One region of the Pseudoalteromonas shioyasakiensis genome, then DNA from elsewhere that is predicted to be linked to it. Evidence: predicted binding sites of a transcription regulator. Region 1 holds the regulator's gene; each other region holds the start of a gene.
The links. The regulator MetJ, encoded in region 1, represses methionine synthesis genes. The targets are predictions, from matches to a motif close to TAGACGTCTAGACGTCTA.

Region 1 (5,298 bases):
AAGCGCCAGAGTGTTTTGAAATCGAAAAAGCGCTTATCGAGCGCTGTGATATTCCAGTTTTCCACGATGACCAACATGGTACAGCTATTGTGACTGCTGCTGGTATGCTTAACGCTCTTGAAGTGCAAGGTAAAGATATCGAAGATGCCATCATCGTATGTTTAGGTGCCGGTGCTGCTGCTGTTGCTTGTATGGAGCTTTTAATTAAATGTGGCGCACTGCGTGAACACATTTATATGCTTGACCGTAAAGGTGTGATCCATACACGTCGTGATGACTTAAACGAGTATAAGCAATTATTTGCTAACAATACCGATAAGCGTACATTACAAGATGTTATTGCTGATGCTGATGTTTTTGTTGGTGTATCAGGTCCTAACCTGTTAACTGCAGATGATCTTAAACTGATGGCTGATAAGCCAGTAGTATTTGCATGTTCAAACCCTGATCCTGAGATTGCTCCAGAAGTTGCACACAGTGCGCGTAACGATTTAATTATGGCAACGGGTCGTTCAGATTTCCCTAACCAAGTAAATAACGTGCTTTGTTTCCCATTTATTTTCCGTGGCGCGTTAGATGTTCGTGCAAAGGCAATTAATGATGAAATGAAAATTGCTGCAGTTCACGCTATTCGTGGCATCGCGAAAGAGCCTGTACCAAGTGAAGTATTAAAAGCAGCTGGCGTTGAGTCACTTGAGTTTGGTGCCGAGTACATCATTCCTAAGCCTATGGATCCGCGTTTATTACCACGTATTGCACGTGCTGTTGCTGAAGCTGCAGTAGAGTCGGGTGTGGCGCAAATCGACATGCCAGAAGGTTACATGCGTTAAACTTAATTAGCTATTAGGTATATCGCGCAATAAAAAACTCAGCCTAGGCTGAGTTTTTTATATCTGCGATTATCGGCGGTGATCCGATGGCCGAAATACTTATTCTGAATCAAGCACAGGGATATCTAATCCCATTTCTTGCATAATCTTTTTAACTTCTTCAGGTACCTTTTCAGGGTTGTCTTTACGTAGGTCGTCATCATTTGGTAATGGTTGACCTGTAAAAGCATGTAAGAAAGCTTCACACAATAACTCACTGTTCGTCGCATGACGCAGGTTATTGATCTGACGGCGTGTACGCTCGTCAGTTAATACTTTTAATACGTTAAGTGGGATTGATACGGTAATCTTTTTTACTTGTTCTGATTTTTTACCGTGTTCTGCATATGGGTGAATGTATTCACCGTTCCATTTAGCCATAAGTTGTTTCGTTGCCTCGGTTGTCAGTGATTTACGCCTTATTCACAGCGCAAGATGCGGAAATTCTATCTCTTTAAAAAAGATAGTCAAATACTAGTTATTTAGCCATCTAGTCGTGTAAATGTATAAACTTCTATGTGTGAGCCATAAATGCTTTGACTTCTCATATTTGATCATCTAACCTTTTAGACGTCTAAACATCCAATTTAAGAATAGGTGATGAAATGAGCGAAAAAAATAAAGCGACGATTGCTGTTCGTCACGGCATCGAAGCCGATAAACACCATGGTGCGGTTGTACCGCCAATTTACTTATCAACCACCTATTCGTTTGCTGATTTTGATACTAAGCGCCAGTATGACTATGGCCGCAGTGGTAACCCGAATCGCGATATTTTAGCTGAAACCTTAGCTGAGCTGGAAGGTGGTGCAAGAGGTATTATAACTGCAACAGGTATGTCTGCTGTGCATTTAGCCACTCAGCTTTTAAACAGTGACGATACGTTAGTGATCCCACATGACTGTTATGGCGGTAGTTACCGTTTATTCACCTCGCTTGAAAAACGTGGCCTGTTAAAACTAAAAGTTTTGGATTTAACTAAAACTGAAAACCTCCAAGAAATTTTAGCGATTAAACCTAAGTTGATTTGGATTGAAACGCCAAGTAACCCAATCTTGCGTTTAACAGATATTAAAGCAATCACTAGCATTGCTAAGCAGTGTGGTGCTTTGGTTGCGGCTGACAACACCTTCTTATCACCTGCATTACAAAACCCAATTGAGTTTGGTGTTGATATTGTTGTGCACTCAACCACTAAATACATCAATGGTCACTCTGATGTAGTGGGCGGTGCAGTGATTGCTGCAACGCAAGAGCTAGGCGATGAGCTTGCTTGGTGGGCGAATAATATCGGTATTACTGGAGCACCATTTGACAGCTACTTAACGCTTCGTGGTTTACGTACTTTAAATGTCCGTTTAAAGCAGCACCAAGAAAATGCCTTTGCCATTGCTGAGTATTTAGAGAGTTCACCTTATGTAAGCCAAGTTTACTACCCTGGCCTTGCTTCTCACCCACAACATGAGCTTGCTAAAGCACAGCAACGTGGTTTTGGTGGCATGGTGAGCTTTGATATTAAAGGCGACATTAACGATGCTGCTGCGTTTTTAACTAGTCTTAAAGATTTTAGCCTTGCTGAGTCGCTAGGTGGGGTAGAAAGCTTGATTTGTCACCCTGCAACAATGACGCACGCAGGCATGGAGCCTAAAGCGCGCCTTGAAGCTGGTGTGGGCGATACGCTGATCCGTATTTCTGTAGGCATTGAAGACGTAAAAGATCTCATTGCAGATTTAGACCGTGTTTTCAATTTAGTAAAACCAGGTCAAGGCCAACAAGTTACAAAAGCTGAAGCTAAGCTAACACAGCAAGATACACAGCAAAACGCGTCATTTAAGTTAACGCCAGCACATACGGCATTGTGGTAGAAGAAATGGTAAATATTGTTCATAAATTTGGTGGTTCAAGCTTAAGCTCGGCAGATCGTTATCATGCGGTAGCGAACATCGTTCTTGCGAATACTGAGCAGGGCGATTGCGTAGTTGTGTCGGCATCGGGTAAAACAACCGATACCCTAGTAAAGCTTTGGCAAAGTTACCAGCAGCAAGATAGCCAGGCTGTTAGCGATATTCTATTGCTTATTGATAACAATCAACGGGCTTTAATTGAGCAGCTACTTACAGGTCAGAATAAACAACAGGCCTTGGCACAGTTAAAAGATGAACTTGCCGTATTAAATGAATTAATTAGTCAGCAGCAGTTACTTGAAGCACCTTTACTTGCTCATGGTGAAGTGTGGTCGGCGCGGTTATTGGCTGCTTACCTAAATCAGTTAGGTGTTGATGCGCAAGATGTTGATGCAAGACAGCTGTTTACTCTAAATGATGGTCAGCTTTTACATCAAAAAAACCAACAGCAATGCAGTGATGCGATTAGCAGAACACATATCAACGTAGTAACGGGTTTTATAGCTGCAGATTGCCAAGGTAATACGGTGACATTAGGCCGCAATGGCAGTGATTACAGTGCCACCTTGTTAGCGAGTTATACTTTTGCTAAGCAAGTGTCTATCTGGACAGACACACAAGGTGTATTTAGTACTGACCCTCGTAAAGTTAAAAATGCAGTTAAGTATGCCAAGGTGTGCCGCGAGCAAGCTAACTTATTAGCGCGTTTGGGTAACCCAGTATTGCATGCAAAAACCTTGTCGCCGTTAAAAGACACAGAAATTAAATTGGTGGTAAGAAGTAGTTTTGATTGTGATGCAACGCCAACCGAAGTAGTAAAAGAAGGCTACAGTAAAGCAAAGCGTTTTATTACTACCTTAGATAACATCGATTTATTACGGGTTGATAAACTAAGCAGTGGTGAAGTCGGTGAGCTTAGTCAGTTAATTCAACACAGCCTGCACCACTTTACTAAACAGGGCGATACTTACTTGTTAGTACCTGGTCAAAGTACTCATCAGGTTGTGAGCCATTTAGCGGGTCGTGCCAATATTGTCGAGTCTAATTTAAGTGGTTGTGCAGTGGTTGCACCAACAGCTGATGTAATTGCCCTAACAGAGCAAGCAACAGCGCTTTTAAAAGAGCAAAGCATTCACCCTCGTTTTGTACAGCAAGACGATAACTATGTGTTGATCTTAAATGATCAAGCAATTGATAGTGATGTTTTAACTCTTCTACATGACAAGCTGGTAAACAAAGGCCAAGAGTTGGCCATTATCGTTGCTGGCCTTGGTAATGTAGGCGAGGTGTTCTTATCGCAACTCCAAGCTCAGTTTGCTCGTTTATCTGCCCATTATAAAATAAAAGTGGTTGCTCTTCTCCGCTCTAAGCAAATGCTATTTAGTGCCAGTGGTTTAAATAGTGAAACATGGCAGGAGCAGTGGCACAACGAAGCGCAAAGCTACGACAAAGCTGAATTATTAGCACGTATCAATGAGCTAGATTATGAGCACAAAGTGATAATTGATATCACAGCGAGTGAGGCTTTTAGTCAGTTGTATCCTGATTTTGTAGAGCTTAACTGTCATTTGATCAGTGCGAACAAATATGCAGGTACTGCTGCGAATAGTTGGTATCAAAACTTACGCACTAATTTAGCTGAGCGAAATCTACTATGGCGCTACAACACCAGTGTAGGCGCAGGTTTACCGATTAACTTTGCTTTGGCTGATTTGCAAAATAGTGGAGACAGCATTAACCGTATTGAAGGGGTATTCTCGGGTACTTTATCGTGGTTATGCAGCAGTTATGATGGTAGCGTGCCGTTTTCAGATTTAGTGCTACAAGCACAGCAAATGGGTTATACAGAGCCAGATCCTCGTGAAGATTTATCTGGCCGCGATATGCAGCGTAAACTGCTTATATTAGCGCGAGATCTAGGCCTTGATTTAGAGCTAGATGAGATAGCTTTAACACCTCTGATGCCTGAACAGCTTGCAGCAGGAAGCTGGCAAGATTTCCTTGCAAACAAACAGCTACTCGATGAATTTATGACAGAAAAAGCAGCCCAAGCTGCAGCTGAAGATAAAGTAGTGCGCTACACCGGTGCTATCACACTCGTTGATGGTAAGGTTCAGGCTCAAGTCGGTTTAGTCAATGTTGGTAAAGATGATGTATTAGCAAGCCTTAAACCGGGCGATAACATCTTTGTGATCAATTCACAGTGGTATACAGACAATGCATTAGTGATCCAAGGCCCCGGCGCGGGTAAAGAAGTCACTGCCGCTGGGGTGCACTCAGACCTATATTGGCTGGTAAATAACCTAAAATAATTTTGCTGATCTTAGTTTAAATAGCTAAGCAAAAAGCGCCTTAAAGGCGCTTTTTTATTGTTTCAAAATAGCAATTCACTTATTTAGAACAACTCTTCCTCAGTGCTGAGCTTTTCTTCAAATACGTCTGTTGGTTGATCAAGTACGTACTTGGTTGGTGCTGTGCCTTTGATAAAGTATTCAAAACGACTGGTATAGTCATTCTTATGGCTT
Region 2 (5,298 bases), 1.4 Mb from region 1:
TGGCTTGCAACCATTTGCGGCACAAAGTTAATTAAGAAGTTACGAGTCGCTTCAAAATCTTCTTTGCTGATGCCATTTTTAATGAGCTTATCAAGCTCAAATAATGCCGTACGCGTTGCGAAGTGCGCATCGTTATTAGAACGAAGCGGACGTAACCACACTTGGAAAATTTGCTCTGAACGACCTAAGTTAGCATCAGGTTTAGTTTGGAACATACCACGTGGGAAGTATTCAATGTATGCGTAGTCACCATAGTTCATACCACGGGTTTGACGAATGCGCTGATACAAGAAGCTGTTTGAGCTGCGGTGTTCGCCAAAGTAAGAGCGCACTAACCAAAGTGCGGTCCAGTCATCGCTACTACGAATTGTATCGATTGGGAAACCAAATGATACAGCGGTAGATTGCGCTGATTTTTCAACAATCGTTGCATGATGACCTATAAGTTCTGGCGCATCAGGGATCGTTAAGCGGCTTTCTTTACCTTGTGGAAGCGATGTTAAATCTTTCATCATTGTCGATTTAACATCACCCGGAATAGCACCAATTAGACCCACTGTTAACTTAGATTGAGTAAACTGGTTAGCATAAAACACTTTAACATCATCAAGTGTCAACGCTTCAAGGTCTGATAAATCGCCATAATTATAGCTTTCATACGGATGGCCTTTATAAAGCTGATGATATAGCACTTCTTTACCTAGCTCTTCGTCATTTGACGCTTTCAGACCTGCTTTAATGCTATCAATAAGCTCTTTTTTCAGACGCTTGAAATCATCTTCTCTAAAGCCAGGGTTTAACAACTGGTCGCTAACAAGTGCATACCACTGCGCGGCATTGTCTTTATGTACACGGCCGCGTAGTGAAATCATCTCTTTATCGATTTGATAGCCAAAACTTCCCGCCAGTGGGTATAGCGCTTTTTGAATATCTTTATAGCTCATAGTTTCTGAGCCACCTTGCGCTAGCATCGCAGCAGTGAGTGCCGCTAAGCCTTTTTTGCCATGTGGATCAGCTGCTGCGCCGGTATTAAATAACCAGTTCACATCAACCAGTGGTGAGCTATTGGTTTTATCAAGTACTTTAAAGTGACGTTCTGTTGGGGCTTGCTCGATACTGGCAACCAAGGCATTTAAGTCAACTTCTTGCTCAAAACCAGCCACTTTATCAAGCGCCGACATTGTCACCGTGGTACGGCTTGGATCAACAAAGTACTTGTTTGCTACCGCTTTGATATCTTCAGGGGTGATGCTATCAGCTGTGGCGTAAAGCTGGTTAATCACCTCTGGGTCGCGCTCAAAGTGCATGTAGCTTGCAAGTGTTGAGGCAATTGACTGTGATGAATCAAGACCATTGATAAAGCTGTATTTTAAGTTAGATTTTAAATCAGCTAACTTTTGTGCATCAACCAACTCAGTACGCGCTTGTGCATAGGTACGGTTAATCGCATCACGGGCTTTCGCAAGATCCGCTTCGTTTTCGACTTTTACAAACACATGTAATAAACCCGGATCTTTAGTATCTGGGTTATAGGTAAACATTTGGCTGGCAATTTGTTTATCAACAACAAGCTCTTGATAAAGTGCCGAGTTGTTAGAGAAATACAGCTGTGAGATCAAATCAAGCGCGGCACGGTCTTTTTGAGTAGGATCCCATGCAGTGCCTTTATATGACACAAGCAACCAATGGCCTGGTAAACCATCATTTTTCTCATGTACATATTTTGCTGCTTGTTGCTTTGGTTCAACAGGAATATCTGCTTGGTAATCGCCTTTTTTCCAGTTACCCCAATGCTTTTTCACCATTGCCATGGTCTCTTGTGGATCAACATCACCAACAATGACTAAAGATACGTACTCAGGTTTATAAAATTTTGCGAAAAACTCTTTACCATACGCCATTTGATCAGGCATGGCTTCAATGTCTTCGAAAAAGCCCATGGTGGTGTGCTTGTAGGTATGCTTTTCGAATGCTTCGTTACGAACCGCAGAAAGTAACTTGCGAATTGGGCTGGCATTATTCTTTAAATATTCACCTTTTACAGTCAGCGCTTCGGTGCGGAATTGCTCTTCACTGTAAGTCAGGTTTTGGAAAATATCAGCTTCAATTTCGAGTACTTTATCTAAGTGCTCTTTTGAGAAGTTTAAGTGATAGTTAGTGTAATCGTTGGTCGTATACGCGCGATTATCAACACCCGAGTTCTTTAAAATATCTGAATACACATCTTGCGGGAATTTTTCAGAGCCTTTAAACATCATGTGCTCAAAGAAGTGCGCAAAACCGGTTTTACCTGCTTCAACCTCATTACGTGAACCAACAGATACCGGAATTTGCAGTGACACAACATCTGGGTAATCAGTTTTTACTACCATTACGCGAAGGCCATTTTCAAGCTCTTCTAATAGGTAATCTTGGCTAAATACACGGTTATCATCTTGGCTTACTTGCTGCTCAATTTCGACTTCTTTAACCATAGTTGACTGTGAGTTACTTGCGCAGCCACTTAAAGCAAGTGTTACAGCAACACTGGTTGCTAATAATCTAAATTTCATAATGTTCCCTTGTTAGTTATTTTTCTCATAATCATTGCTGCTTGATTATGCATCAAAGCGCCAGAAAATATGAGGGTCAGAGCAACAAATTATGTAAACAGGTGTGTCAATTTTGCGAAACGCTCAGCTTTAAACTTGAGTAAAATTCATAGTCATTGAAAAACTTTCAAGAGAAAAATCTATCTAGACGTCTAAATGGCTGCTATATTGTTTGTCATAGACATTAGCACGAGCTGGAATGAGGATTATGGCTTTATCATTACAAGAGAAAATTGAAGACACCAATCAAGGCGTCTACCTAATTGGTACCACACCACCAAAGTCAGGTACTGATAAAGCACAGCTTGAGACCATTGCTCAGAAGCTACTTGGTCGTTTACACGAAATTGAATACGATGGCGTGATTATTTACGACATTCAAGATGAAAGTAGCCGCATTGCAAAGCCACGCCCTTTTCCATTTAAAAAAACGGTAGATCCACGTGAATACAGTCAGCTACTACGCAGCTTGTCGCAACTTGATGTGATCACATATAAAAGCGTAGCCCAGCGTGGTGAATCAGAGTTTACCGAGTGGTTAAACGAAACGCGCAACGACTTTGAGTTAAAAAACTTAGTGTTGGTAGGTAGTCCATCATCTCATGGCGATATCAAATTAAGCCTACCTGATGCATATAATACGCTAGCTAAGCAAAACAGTGATGTATTTTTAGGTGGCGTTACTATTGCCGAGCGTCATGCTAGCAAACGTAATGAACATGAGCGTTTAGTCGAAAAAACAGCGCAAGGTTGTAAGTTTTTCATCTCACAAGCTGTATACAATGCTCAAGCAACGATTGATTTGATCACCAGCTATGCGCGTAGCTGTAAAGCACAAGGCACAACACCAAAACGCATTATTCTAACGTTTACTCCATGTGGTGGTGAAAAAACCTTAGAATTTATGGAGTGGTTAGGTATCTCAGTACCTGAGGCTACCAAGTATCGTATGTTAGATTCGGCAAATACATTGAGTGAATCAGTGCGTATCTGCCGTGAGAATCTCGATTTAATTTTACAAAGCTGCGCACATTTAGATGTACCGCTAGGTTTAAATATTGAGAGCTTAACCAATCGTAAAGAAGAAATTGATGCGTCAATTAACCTTTACCGTTTACTTAAAGCAACCATGGAATTAAACCTAGCTGAGAAACAAATAGCTTAACGTGCTGTCTTAGAGGCTTGCTTTTTCTCATACATATCTTCATCTGCTCGCTTTAATAGCTCAGCAAAGTTTTCTTTTGGCTGAGCTATTACCCCAGAGCCAATACTTAAACTTGTAACTGGAATGCCCCGCTTTTCTAAATTAGATTGATAGGTGGTATTGAGTTTATCAGTGATGCTGTCTATGCAATCACCGGGCTGAACTTGCAATAACGCAATAAACTCATCGCCCCCTAAGCGGCCGATAATATCGGTTTCACGTAGGCACTCTTTCATCGTGTCAGCTAAACAAATCAGCGCAAGATCGCCAACTTCATGGCCATACGTGTCATTGAGCGGTTTAAAGTTATTTATATCAATAAACAAGCAACTAATATCAAAACCTAACCGTTTCGATATATTCAGTTTATGTTGGCAAAGTAGGTCTATTGCACGGCGGTTATAAATATTAGTAAGTGAATCGAGCATGGCAATTTCACGCATCTGCATAAAGTTATCTAACAGCGCAAGGTCATCTTCAACCATGTCGCGAAGCTGCTCGATTAATTCTAAAAAGCTTTGTTGATAATGGGTTTGTTTAAAATCCATAACACAAAAGGTGCCAAACGGGTCACCACTTGGCCAACTAATGGGCACCCCAAGGTAAGACTCAAAGCCATCTTTTACCAAAGGGCTGTCATCCCATTGACCGTCTTGACTGGCATGATCAACATAAAGAGGAGCCATATCGCGCAGTACTTTTTTGCAGAAGATATTATCGTCAGCACTTAACTCAGCCCCCGCTTCATAGGGGTTTTCTTGCTGCTCACTGGAGACGATAATGCGATAAACATCATCCGTTTTATGAACGATAAAGCCTGCGGGAGCAGAAAACAGCTCGGTCATGAGATCAATTGTTTTCTGCCACTTTTCTAAGGAGAACTGCTTATCAGCGCGGCGGAACATCCACTTATTCTCTTCTAACATACTAAACTCTCAACTTTAGCAGGAGGGTAGTATAAATATACGCCAGATTTAGGAACGTCTCCTACTTTTTTGCCCTAAAATACGTTTTTTATCGCGAGAGCGGCGTGCTTTATTCGTATTTTTACGTACTTGCTTCGGCTCTTTGGTTAAATCAGGCTCATAGCCTGGTAACCACTGCGGTGTGAGTCTTGTGTCGAGTAAGATATCTATTTCGTCCAATAGCCACTGCTCATCGATGCTAACCAGCGACATCGCCATGCCTTTCTCGCCAGCACGCCCTGTACGACCAATACGGTGTACGTAGTCCTCAGCCACATATGGCAGCTCATAGTTAATCACATACTTGAGTGAGGCAATATCAAGACCACGCGCAGCAACATCTGTCGCAACCAGTACTCTTGTGACACCTGATTTAAAATTTTGCAGTGCTTTATCACGCGCACCTTGGCTTTTATCTCCATGAATAGATTCGGTTTTTAAGCCGTCTTTACACATTTCTTTAGCAAGCACATCAGCGGTTTGTTTAGTACGAGTAAATATCAGTACTTGCTGCCAGTTTTTCATGCCAATCATGTGT
Region 3 (5,298 bases), 400 kb from region 1:
CTTGCGCGCCATTTTCTACTTGTTCACGGGCAACGTCGAGAGCGGTCTCGTAATCTTCTTCCATGATCAAGCGCTTAAACTTAGCCGAGCCTGTTACATTGGTACGCTCACCGACGTTAGTAAATACAGCAATTTGGTCAGTCATGTCGGTTTCCTAGTTTAAGTTACACGCTTCAAGGCCAGATAAGCGCATACGCACTTCAAGCTCAGGTAATTGGCGAGGTTTAACACCTTCAAGGCCTTTCGCAAACGCCTTAATATGAGCCGGTGTGGTGCCACAACAACCACCTACAATGTTGATAAAGCCAAATTTGCCCCAATCGATAATTTCTTTAGCCATTTCAGTGGCTTCTAAATCATATTCACCAAATTCGTTTGGTAATCCTGCATTTGGATGCACCGAGGTAAAGGTTTCACAAACGCGCGATAGCTCTTCAACATACTGGCGCAGTAAGTCTGGGCCAAGGGCGCAGTTAAGGCCGATTGATAGCGGTTTAATATGACGAATTGAGTTATAAAATGCTTCGGTTGTTTGCCCTGATAAAGTACGGCCAGAGGCATCGGTAATGGTGCCTGAGATCATCACAGGCAAACTGCGACCAGCTTGCTCGAATGCTTCTTCTACAGCAAACGAAGCCGCTTTAGCATTAAGGGTATCAAAGATGGTTTCTATTAAAATAAGATCAGCACCACCTTCCATTAATGCCAGTGTTGACTCAACATAGGCAGCCACCAGCTTATCAAAGTTGATATTACGATAACCTGGGTCATTTACATCTGGTGAAATAGAACAGGTTTTTGACGTTGGCCCAAGTACACCAGCTACATAACGCGGTTTGCTAGGATCTTTTGCTTCAAGTTCATCACACACGCTGCGGGCAAGCTTCGCTGACTCGAGGTTGATTTCGCGGCTAAGGCTCGCCATATCGTAATCTTCCATCGAAATAGTCGTGGCATTAAAGGTGTTGGTTTCAATGATATCGGCACCAGCTTCTAAATAAGCACGGTGAATATCAGCAATGATTTTTGGCTGAGTCAGGCTTAATAAATCGTTATTGCCTTTAATAAGTACATGCCAGTCTTTAAAGCGCTCACCGCGATAATCCTGTTCTTCTAATTTATGTTCTTGGATCATGGTGCCCATCGCGCCATCGAGGATTAAAATTCGCTGTTTTAGCGCCTCGGTTAATTGTTCGCGTTTATTCACTGCATTACTCGGCATAGTTGTTAGTCCTTACATCTTGGCTAACTAAGTTAATATCATACGGTGTAGTTTGGTACACATAATAGTTTAACCAATTCGAAAACAATAAAAAGGCATGACTTTGCCACGTTTTCGACGGTTCGTTATCTGGGTTATCGTCAGGGAAGTAATTTTCTGGCTTAGGTGCATCCGCTGATTTTTCTTGGTCGCGTAAATACTCCCCTTTTAAGGTATGAGCATCGTACTCTGGATGGCCAGTAATATACACTTGGCTACCTGATTTATTTTTAATTAAGTAGGCACCTACTCGCTCTGATCCGGCTAACACTACGAGCTCATCGCAGGCAGTGATCTTATCGATATCAATATGACCATAACGAGAATGCGGCACTAAAAAGGTATCATCAAAGCCACGCGTTAGCGCTGCATGGTCAAAATAGCTTTTATGGGTAAATACGCCACTGAGTTTGTTTGGTTTCAGATCACGTTTAAGGCCATAGTGATGATAAAGCCCAGCATGGGCCGCCCAACACGAAAACAGCGTAGACGTAACATGCTGCTCTGCCCAATCTAAAATAATTTTTAGTTCGTCCCAGTAAGCAACTTCGTCATACTCTAAATGAGCAAGCGGTGCGCCCGTTACAATCATGGCATCGTAGTTATTATCTTTCACTTCTGAAAAATAACGATAAAACGTATCCATGTGCTGCTCAGAGTTACTACTGGTGCGATGGGTATCTAAGCGCAACAGCTCAACATTAACTTGCAGCGGTGAGTTTGCTAACAAGCGAATAAACTGCACTTCGGTTTCAACTTTGTTTGGCATTAAGTTTAAGATGGCCAAACGCATTGGGCGGATTTCTTGCGTTTTAGCACGACTTTTTGGCATTACAAACACGTTTTCTTGACGTAACTTTGCAATGGCAGGCAATTCATCTTTTACTGTAATGGGCATAGCTGGCTCCGAGCATACTTATCTGACTGCTAATTATGAACGGATAGTTAGAAATTTCAACCTCTAGATGTTTAGATGTCTAAATGAAGTGGTATATCTGAGTGGTCATTAATTAAAATGTATGACTCTTTGAGTAAATAACACCTTGATATTAAGCCTATCATAAACGCTGAATTCTGTATTTTGAGGTAGTTTGGGTATACAATACTTTCTGTTAATTTTTCTTATAAATTGAAGGCTTCTTTCATGGTGTTACCAGACAAGTTTATATTCTCGATGAGTCGAGTTTCTAAGGTTGTGCCACCTAAGCGCACTATCTTAAAAGATATTTCTTTACACTTTTTCCCAGGCGCAAAAATTGGTGTGCTAGGTCTAAACGGTGCAGGTAAATCAACGTTACTTCGCATTATGGCTGGTGTTGACCAAGACTTTGAAGGTGAAGCTCGCCCTCAACCAGGCACTAAAATCGGTTACTTACCGCAAGAACCGCAGCTAGACGAAAGCAAAACAGTTCGCGAAACAGTAGAAGAAGCAGTTAGCGAAGTTAAAAATGCACTAAACCGCCTTGATGAAGTATACAACGAGTATGCAATGGACGGTGCTGACTTTGATGCACTTGCGAAAGAGCAAGGCGAATTAGAAGCTATCATCCAAGCGCACGATGGTCACAATATCGACAACGTGTTAGAGCGTGCTGCTGATGCATTACGCCTACCACCTTGGGATGCAAAAATTGAACACCTTTCGGGTGGTGAGCGTCGCCGTGTTGCGATCTGTCGTTTATTACTTGAAAAACCAGATATGCTTATTCTTGACGAACCAACCAACCACTTAGACGCTGAGTCAGTTGCTTGGTTAGAGCGCTTCTTACACGACTACGAAGGTACCGTGGTTGCTGTAACCCACGACCGTTACTTCTTAGATAACGTAGCAGGTTGGATATTAGAGCTTGACCGTGGTGAAGGTATTCCTTGGGAAGGTAACTACTCATCGTGGCTTGAACAAAAAGATTTACGTTTACAACAAGAACAGAAATCTGAAAAAGCACGTCAAAAATCAATCGCGCAAGAACTTGAATGGGTTCGTTCAAACCCGAAAGGCCGTCAAGCTAAGTCTAAAGCACGTATGGCACAGTTCTCTGAGCTTCAGCAAAACGATTACCAAAAGCGTAACGAAACGAATGAGCTATTCATTCCACCGGGTCCACGCTTAGGTGACCAAGTTATCGAAGTAAAAGGCCTGAAGAAAAGCTTTGGCGACCGCGTACTAATCGATGACTTAAACTTTGCAATGCCGAAAGGCGCTATCGTAGGTATTATCGGTGCCAATGGTGCGGGTAAATCAACGCTATTCAAAATGCTAAGCGGTGAAGAAACGCCTGATAGCGGTGAGATCCTTGTTGGTGACACTGTTGAGCTTGCAACGGTTGATCAGTTCCGTGGCGACATGGACGAAAGCAACACGGTTTTCCAAGAAATCTCTAACGGCCAAGACGTATTAAAAATTGGTAACTTTGAATTCCCAAGCCGTGCCTATGTTGGCCGCTTTAACTTCAAAGGTAACGACCAACAAAAATTTGTTAAAGACCTATCAGGTGGTGAGCGCAACCGTTTACACCTAGCTAAGCTATTAAAAGCAGGTGGTAACGTATTACTACTGGATGAGCCAACCAATGATCTAGACGTTGAAACACTACGTGCACTTGAGAACGCTATTTTAGAGTTCCCTGGCTGTGTAATGTGTATCTCGCATGACCGTTGGTTCCTTGACCGTATTGCTACACATATTCTTGATTACCGTGATGAAGGCCAAATTAACTTCTTCGATGGTAACTACACAGAATACGAAGAGTGGTTGAAGAAAACCTTAGGCGCAGAAGCGGCACAACCTAAGCGTATTAAATACAAAAAAATTGGCTAATTAGCTGATACTCAAAAAGCCCCTACCTAGGGGCTTTTTTGTTGCATTAAGCTTTACTATCACTCACTCCATTATGATCTATACTCATTAAGTAACTAAAGTGGGAGATACAGCTATGAATGAACGCAGAGAGTTTTCGCGGGTATTATTTTCTTGCCCTGCGATCCTTCGTATCAAAGATAACGACTATCACTGTCAGTTACTTGATTTATCTTTGCAAGGTGCACTCATTACTAAAAGTGATTCATTTTTAGTGCCTATTCATAGTAAAGCTGACTTAATCTTTACCCTGCCAGAGTCAACTATCGAGATTAAAATGCAAGTGGAGCTGTGCCATGTTGAGCATCAGCATGCAGGCCTTCGCTGCGAACATATCGATATTGATAGTATTACTCACTTAAAACGATTGATTGAGCTAAATCTGGGTGATGAGGCATTATTACATCGCGAGTTAGCTCATTTAATTCACGCGCCAGAGTAAACATTTGCCGGTAGATTCGTTATGCTGTAGCAAATTCAGCTATTCAATGAGCTATGCAGTTAAATCCCCACTTACCCTTGGTGTATCACCCAAATTACTCGTTTAGTTTCGATCCTAACCATCGCTTTGTGATGAGTAAGTTTGCTTATTTATATGAGCATGTACAAAACCTTGGATTAATAAATGACAACCTAACTCAACCGATGCTTGGCAGCCCTGAGCCTCTTGAATTAGTGCACTGCGAAAACTACATCAACGACCTTTGGCACAACCGCTTAGATGAAAAAGCGATGCGCCGTATTGGCTTACCTTGGTCAAAAGAGCTAATGGCACGTACCTTTACCGCGCCTCTGGGCACCTTACAAACAGCACGTTTAGCCCTTAAACATGGCATCGCTTGTCACTTAGCGGGGGGCACTCATCATGCCCATACCGATTTTGGCTCAGGCTATTGCATGGTAAACGACCTCGCTTTCACCAGCGAAACCCTAATAAAAAGTGGTGAAGTAACCAATATACTTATTTTTGATTTAGATGTTCATCAAGGTGATGGTACCGCAGCAATGCTGGCGCATCAGCCCTATGCTTATACCTGCTCTATTCACTGTGAAAAGAATTTTCCATTTCGAAAATCAGCCAGCGATTTAGACATAGGTTTAGCACCGAATGTCGCTGATAGTGAATACCTAGGCGTTGTTGACGATACGCTGAGTTATTTATTAAACACCCTAAACCCAG
Region 4 (5,298 bases), 1.3 Mb from region 1:
AAAAATTGCTTACAATCTGTTTGTGCACATTCAGCGTTTTGTCACACGCTTATTCTTCAGAAAGAGCCATAGCAAATTTATCATCAGACTATGCCACTTGTGCAGCATATTATCTATTCATGGCCAAAGGCCTTGAAGCCAGTGACTCTGATAGTTCTCAGCTGACTAGAATGGGAATATTAGCCTTTGAGGGTGCAGTAATGCTTTCAAATAAAAAAGTCACAAAGTCTCGTGTAAAGTTAAGTTATCAACAATTAGTAGAAGAAACAGGCAGTAACTTTTCCAATTCTGCAATTCTAATCGAGAAATATGGTTTGATATGTAAATCCGTTCTTGAAAATCCTGAAACACGCTTAAACTACTGGCTTAATAAAAAGTAACACAAAAGCATTACCGCTCGTTTGTATCTCACTTTATCTTAAACAAATTTGACTTCAAGTATTCAACCAAAAAGCATAACTTTTCACGCGAAATAAATTTCACGCCTACGGTGAGGTGGGTTTTAAAACTGATGGCTGACAGCTGCGAATGTGTTGGGTTTCACTCCGTTCTACCCAACCTACCAGTCAAACACAAAAAAACCCGCGCTGTAGCTAACAGGGCGGGCTTTTAAGTTTTAGCGGCTAAAGCTTAGAACAAGGCGTTTGCTTTGTTTACGATGTTTTCAACAGTGAAACCAAAGTGCTTGAATAGCTCGCCTGCAGGTGCTGACTCACCGAATGTCGTCATACCAACTACTGCGCCATTTAGGCCTACATATTTATACCAGTAGTCTGCGATGCCCGCTTCGATTGCTACGCGGCGTGTAACGCTTGCAGGTAATACGCTTTCTTTATACGCAGCGTCTTGCTCATCAAATAAATCAGTTGAAGGCATAGACACCACACGTACTTTTTTACCTTGTGAACGAAGTTCTGCAGCGGCATCTTGTGCAAGCTGTACTTCAGAACCTGTTGCAATAAGGATAAGCTCTGGCTCACCGTCACAGCTAAGTACGTAACCACCTTTTTTCACATCGGCTAACTGCTGTGCAGTACGCGCTTGTTGCTCAAGGCCTTGACGAGTGAAAATGAGTGACGTTGGGCCATCTTTACGCTCAATTGCTTGTTGCCATGCAATCGCTGACTCAACTTGGTCACATGGACGCCAGTTCACTAGGTTAGGCGTTAAACGCATGCTTGCGATTTGCTCTACCGGTTGGTGCGTTGGGCCATCTTCACCTAGACCAATTGAATCGTGTGTGTAAACGAAGATGCTTGGCTGCTTCATTAATGCCGCCATACGTACTGCGTTACGTGCGTATTCCATGAACATTAAGAATGTAGCACCGTAAGGAATAAAGCCTTTGTGCAATGCAATACCATTCATAATCGCTGACATACCAAATTCACGTACACCGTAGAAAATGTAGTTACCACTTGCATCGTTTGCTTCTAGGCCTTTTGAGCCATCCCAAAGTGTTAAGTTAGAACCAGCAAGGTCAGCAGAGCCACCCATGAATTCTGGTAGTAACGGGCCAAACGCGTTTAATGCATTTTGTGATGCTTTACGTGTTGCTGGGTTTGCTGGGTTTGCTTGTAGGCCTTCGATGTAAGCTTGTGACTTTTCAGCCCAATCAGCTGGTAACTCACCATTTGTACGGCGTTTAAACTCAGCAGCAAGTTCAGGGTGTGCACTTGCGTACGCTGCAAACTTTTCGTCCCAGCTTGCTTCTAGTTGCTTACCTTTTTCTTTGCCATCCCACTCGCTGTAGATATCAGCAGGGATTTCAAATGCATCGCCAGTCCAACCTAGGAACTCACGAGATGCTTTAATTTCGTCTTCACCTAGTGGCGCACCGTGACAGTCATGGCTACCTGATTTGTTAGGTGAACCGTAACCAATCACTGTTTTACAACAAATTAATGATGGCTTATCAGTGATGCTACGCGCTTCTTCGATAGCGGCGCGAATTGCATCAGGGTTATGACCATCAACATCACTTACTACGTGCCAGCCGTATGCTTTGAAGCGCGCTGGTGTGTCATCGCTGAACCAACCTTCTACTTCACCATCAATTGAGATGCCATTGTCATCCCAAAACGCAACTAGTTTACCTAGGCCTAATGTACCGGCTAATGAACAGGCTTCGTGTGAAATACCTTCCATTAAACAGCCATCACCCATGAATGCATACGTGAAGTGGTCAACAATATCGTGGCCTTCACGGTTAAACTGTGCAGCTAGCGCTTTTTCGGCAATTGCCATGCCCACTGCATTTGTGATCCCTTGACCTAATGGACCCGTAGTAGTCTCAATACCTGGTGCATACCCATACTCTGGGTGACCTGGTGTTTTTGAGTGCATTTGACGGAAATTTTTAATTTCATCTAATGGTAAGTCATAGCCACTTAGGTGCAGTAGAGAATAGATCAGCATTGAACCGTGGCCATTCGAAAGAATAAATCGATCTCGGTCTGCCCACTCTGGATTCGTTGGATTGTGCTTTAGATAATCGCGCCATAGTACTTCTGCGATATCTGCCATGCCCATAGGGGCGCCAGGGTGACCAGATTTGGCCTGTTGTACTGCGTCCATTGATAAGACGCGAATAGCATTTGCAAGTTCTTTGCGTGATGGCATGAATTCTCCTACCTTTATGTATTTGCGCTGGTTGTTTATGAAGCCCCATTCTTACTTATTGTAAGGGTACAGTGCAATTAAAAATCCGCATTAAATGCACCAATTATGGGCGTTTATTAAGAACAATACGTTATTAGTAATTTTAAATAGACGTCTAGGCGTAAAATTACTATGCAAACATATTTGTTTTAGATAAAATACGCCCCTTAATTTTTTAGCGCTATTACCGACGTTTGTGAAGCGCAATATTTGTGAGCAGAAATACAATGGCAAAACATTTATTTACTTCTGAATCTGTTTCTGAAGGTCATCCGGATAAAATCGCGGACCAAATCTCTGACGCGGTTCTAGATGCTATCCTTGAGCAAGATTCTCATGCCCGTGTTGCATGTGAGACTTACGTTAAGACCGGTATGGTGATGGTTGGTGGTGAAATCACAACTAGCGCTTGGGTTGATATCGAAGAAATCACACGTAAAACAGTACGTGAAATCGGTTACACGCACTCAGACATGGGTTTCGATGCTGACTCTTGTGCAATCCTAAACACTATCGGTAAACAATCTCCAGACATCAACCAAGGTGTTGACCGTGCTCGCCCAGAAGAGCAAGGTGCTGGTGACCAAGGTCTAATGTTCGGTTATGCATGTAATGAAACTGACGTTTTAATGCCTGCACCAATCACTTACTCACACCGTCTAGTTCAGCGCCAAGCTGAAGTTCGTAAAAGCGGTGAGCTTAACTGGTTACGCCCAGATGCAAAATCTCAAGTAACGTTTGCATATGAAAATGGCAAGCCTGTTGGTATTGATGCAGTTGTTCTTTCAACTCAACACTGTGATTCAATCTCACAAAACGACTTAGTTGAAGCGGTAATGGAAACGATCATTAAGCCGGTTCTTCCTGCTGAGCTAATCTCAAGCGCAACTAAGTTCTTCATCAACCCAACTGGCCGTTTCGTAATCGGTGGCCCAATGGGTGACTGTGGTCTTACAGGTCGTAAAATCATCGTTGATACATACGGTGGTATGGCTCGTCACGGTGGTGGTGCTTTCTCTGGTAAAGATCCATCAAAAGTTGACCGTTCAGCTGCATATGCTGCTCGTTACGTTGCTAAAAACGTGGTTGCTGCTGGCCTTGCTGACAAATGTGAGCTACAAGTTTCTTACGCTATCGGTGTTGCAGAGCCAACATCTATCAGCATCGAGACATTTGGTACAGGTAAATTAGATGAAGCGCGTCTAATCGAATTAGTACGTGAGCACTTCGACCTACGCCCTTACGGCTTAATCCAAATGCTTGATCTTGAGCGTCCTATCTATCAACCGACTGCGGCTTATGGTCACTTCGGTCGTGATGAGTTCCCTTGGGAGCGTACAGACAAAGCAGACGCACTTCGCGCAGCTGCTGGCCTGTAATAGGTTTAATAAAATGAAAAAAGCGCCTTTTGGCGCTTTTTTTGTGTCTGATTTAAAGGTAACTCACTATCTTTTCGTAAACGGCTACACCCCATACCAAAGCAAGAATTAGCAAGCTCAATGTCACTGCCGCAGAAGCCATATCTTTAGCTCGCCCCGATAATACATGATATTCAATCCCTACTCGGTCAGTGAGCGCTTCTATCGACGAGTTCAGTAACTCAACAATTAATAATAATAAGTAAGGAATAAACAGCACTAACCAATGATTTAATGACTGCGCAAGAACCACTGACAAGGGTAATAAGCACACCCCTAAATAGATTTCAGAGCGAAATGCCGACTCTTCTTTAAATGCCGCTTTAAAGCCTTTAATAGAACACTTGGTTGCTTTTAAAATACGCCCAAAGCCAATACCATTTGGCTTATTAACTAGGGGAATTTTTGGTTCTTTCATTTTTTACCTACCCGCTCAGAATTCACCTGATCATAATGATAAATTCTTACTCTGTCACCCAAAGACGCTTGATTAAACCCTAGCAATCACCTGGAATGCTGCTGGTGTTAGTACGGGAAAACTGATTGTTAGTTAATTGTTCTCTCAGTGCTTGTAGTGTTTTATAAACACTTTTTAGCGATACCTTGTTACTTAACCAATGTGGAATTGAACCACTTGGATCAGCATAGGCTTGATGGCTAACCAACAAATTACTTTGTTGCTGTTCTAAACGCCAATAAGCGGTGAGGTCTTTAATACGCACAACGCCAGAGGCTTCGGCTTTTGCATAAGGTTGGCTTTTGATTTGTAGTTCGGTTGTGTGTTCATCTAAAGCGCGATAACAAGAGTAACTTACTAAATCTCGGTCTGATACCGGCCAAGGCGAGTTAAAGTGGGTATAAACAAGGGTTTCTGAGGGGCTTAAGCGCTCCATTAGCGTCACGCTTTTGACATTTTCGAGCCAGTTTGCGGCGTTGTCAGTATCACTGAGTAATGCCATAAAATCACTGGCCTTGGCATTTTTTACCAGCACAGAAGCATTAATTTCTATAATGCCGGTTTCATGCTTTTTATAGCTAACCTTTATGCCGTCTTGCTGTTTATAGGATTGCCATTCAATAGGGTTAGCTACTGCCGAGAGACTCAAACATGCTAACCCTATCCATAGGCAAAAGTGCATTTATTTAAAACCAATAAGGGTCTGTATTAAATGACGCGTGGCGACTTTGCTCCATCGCACTAACCAAAAACTCTGACTTT

Region 2: the regulator MetJ is predicted to act here: its motif matches at 2,737-2,754, upstream of KQP93_RS03935 (methylenetetrahydrofolate reductase).
Region 3: the regulator MetJ is predicted to act here: its motif matches at 2,224-2,241, upstream of KQP93_RS13350 (homoserine O-succinyltransferase).
Region 4: the regulator MetJ is predicted to act here: its motif matches at 2,770-2,787, upstream of metK (methionine adenosyltransferase).

Annotation. Positions count from the first base shown of each region.
Region 1 is NZ_CP077770.1:3,263,601-3,268,898, reverse strand. Features, by position in the region: gene KQP93_RS15155 (malic enzyme-like NAD(P)-binding protein) at 1-830, shown strand, start outside; gene metJ (met regulon transcriptional regulator MetJ) at 930-1,250, opposite strand; gene metB (cystathionine gamma-synthase) at 1,475-2,734, shown strand; gene metL (bifunctional aspartate kinase/homoserine dehydrogenase II) at 2,740-5,085, shown strand; gene KQP93_RS15135 (penicillin-binding protein 1A) at 5,169-5,298, opposite strand, start outside.
Region 2 is NZ_CP077770.1:834,649-839,946, reverse strand. Features, by position in the region: gene KQP93_RS03940 (M16 family metallopeptidase) at 1-2,552, opposite strand, end outside; gene KQP93_RS03935 (methylenetetrahydrofolate reductase) at 2,800-3,756, shown strand; gene KQP93_RS03930 (sensor domain-containing diguanylate cyclase) at 3,753-4,721, opposite strand; gene KQP93_RS03925 (DEAD/DEAH box helicase) at 4,770-5,298, opposite strand, start outside.
Region 3 is NZ_CP077770.1:2,867,853-2,873,150, forward strand. Features, by position in the region: gene metH (methionine synthase) at 1-145, opposite strand, end outside; gene KQP93_RS13345 (homocysteine S-methyltransferase family protein) at 155-1,222, opposite strand; gene KQP93_RS13350 (homoserine O-succinyltransferase) at 1,212-2,159, opposite strand; gene ettA (energy-dependent translational throttle protein EttA) at 2,406-4,079, shown strand; gene KQP93_RS13360 (PilZ domain-containing protein) at 4,195-4,560, shown strand; gene KQP93_RS13365 (histone deacetylase family protein) at 4,614-5,298, shown strand, end outside.
Region 4 is NZ_CP077770.1:730,978-736,275, reverse strand. Features, by position in the region: gene KQP93_RS03490 (hypothetical protein) at 1-380, shown strand, start outside; gene tkt (transketolase) at 631-2,622, opposite strand; gene metK (methionine adenosyltransferase) at 2,889-4,040, shown strand; gene KQP93_RS03475 (diacylglycerol kinase) at 4,093-4,497, opposite strand; gene KQP93_RS03470 (START domain-containing protein) at 4,577-5,185, opposite strand; gene KQP93_RS03465 (CYTH and CHAD domain-containing protein) at 5,223-5,298, opposite strand, start outside.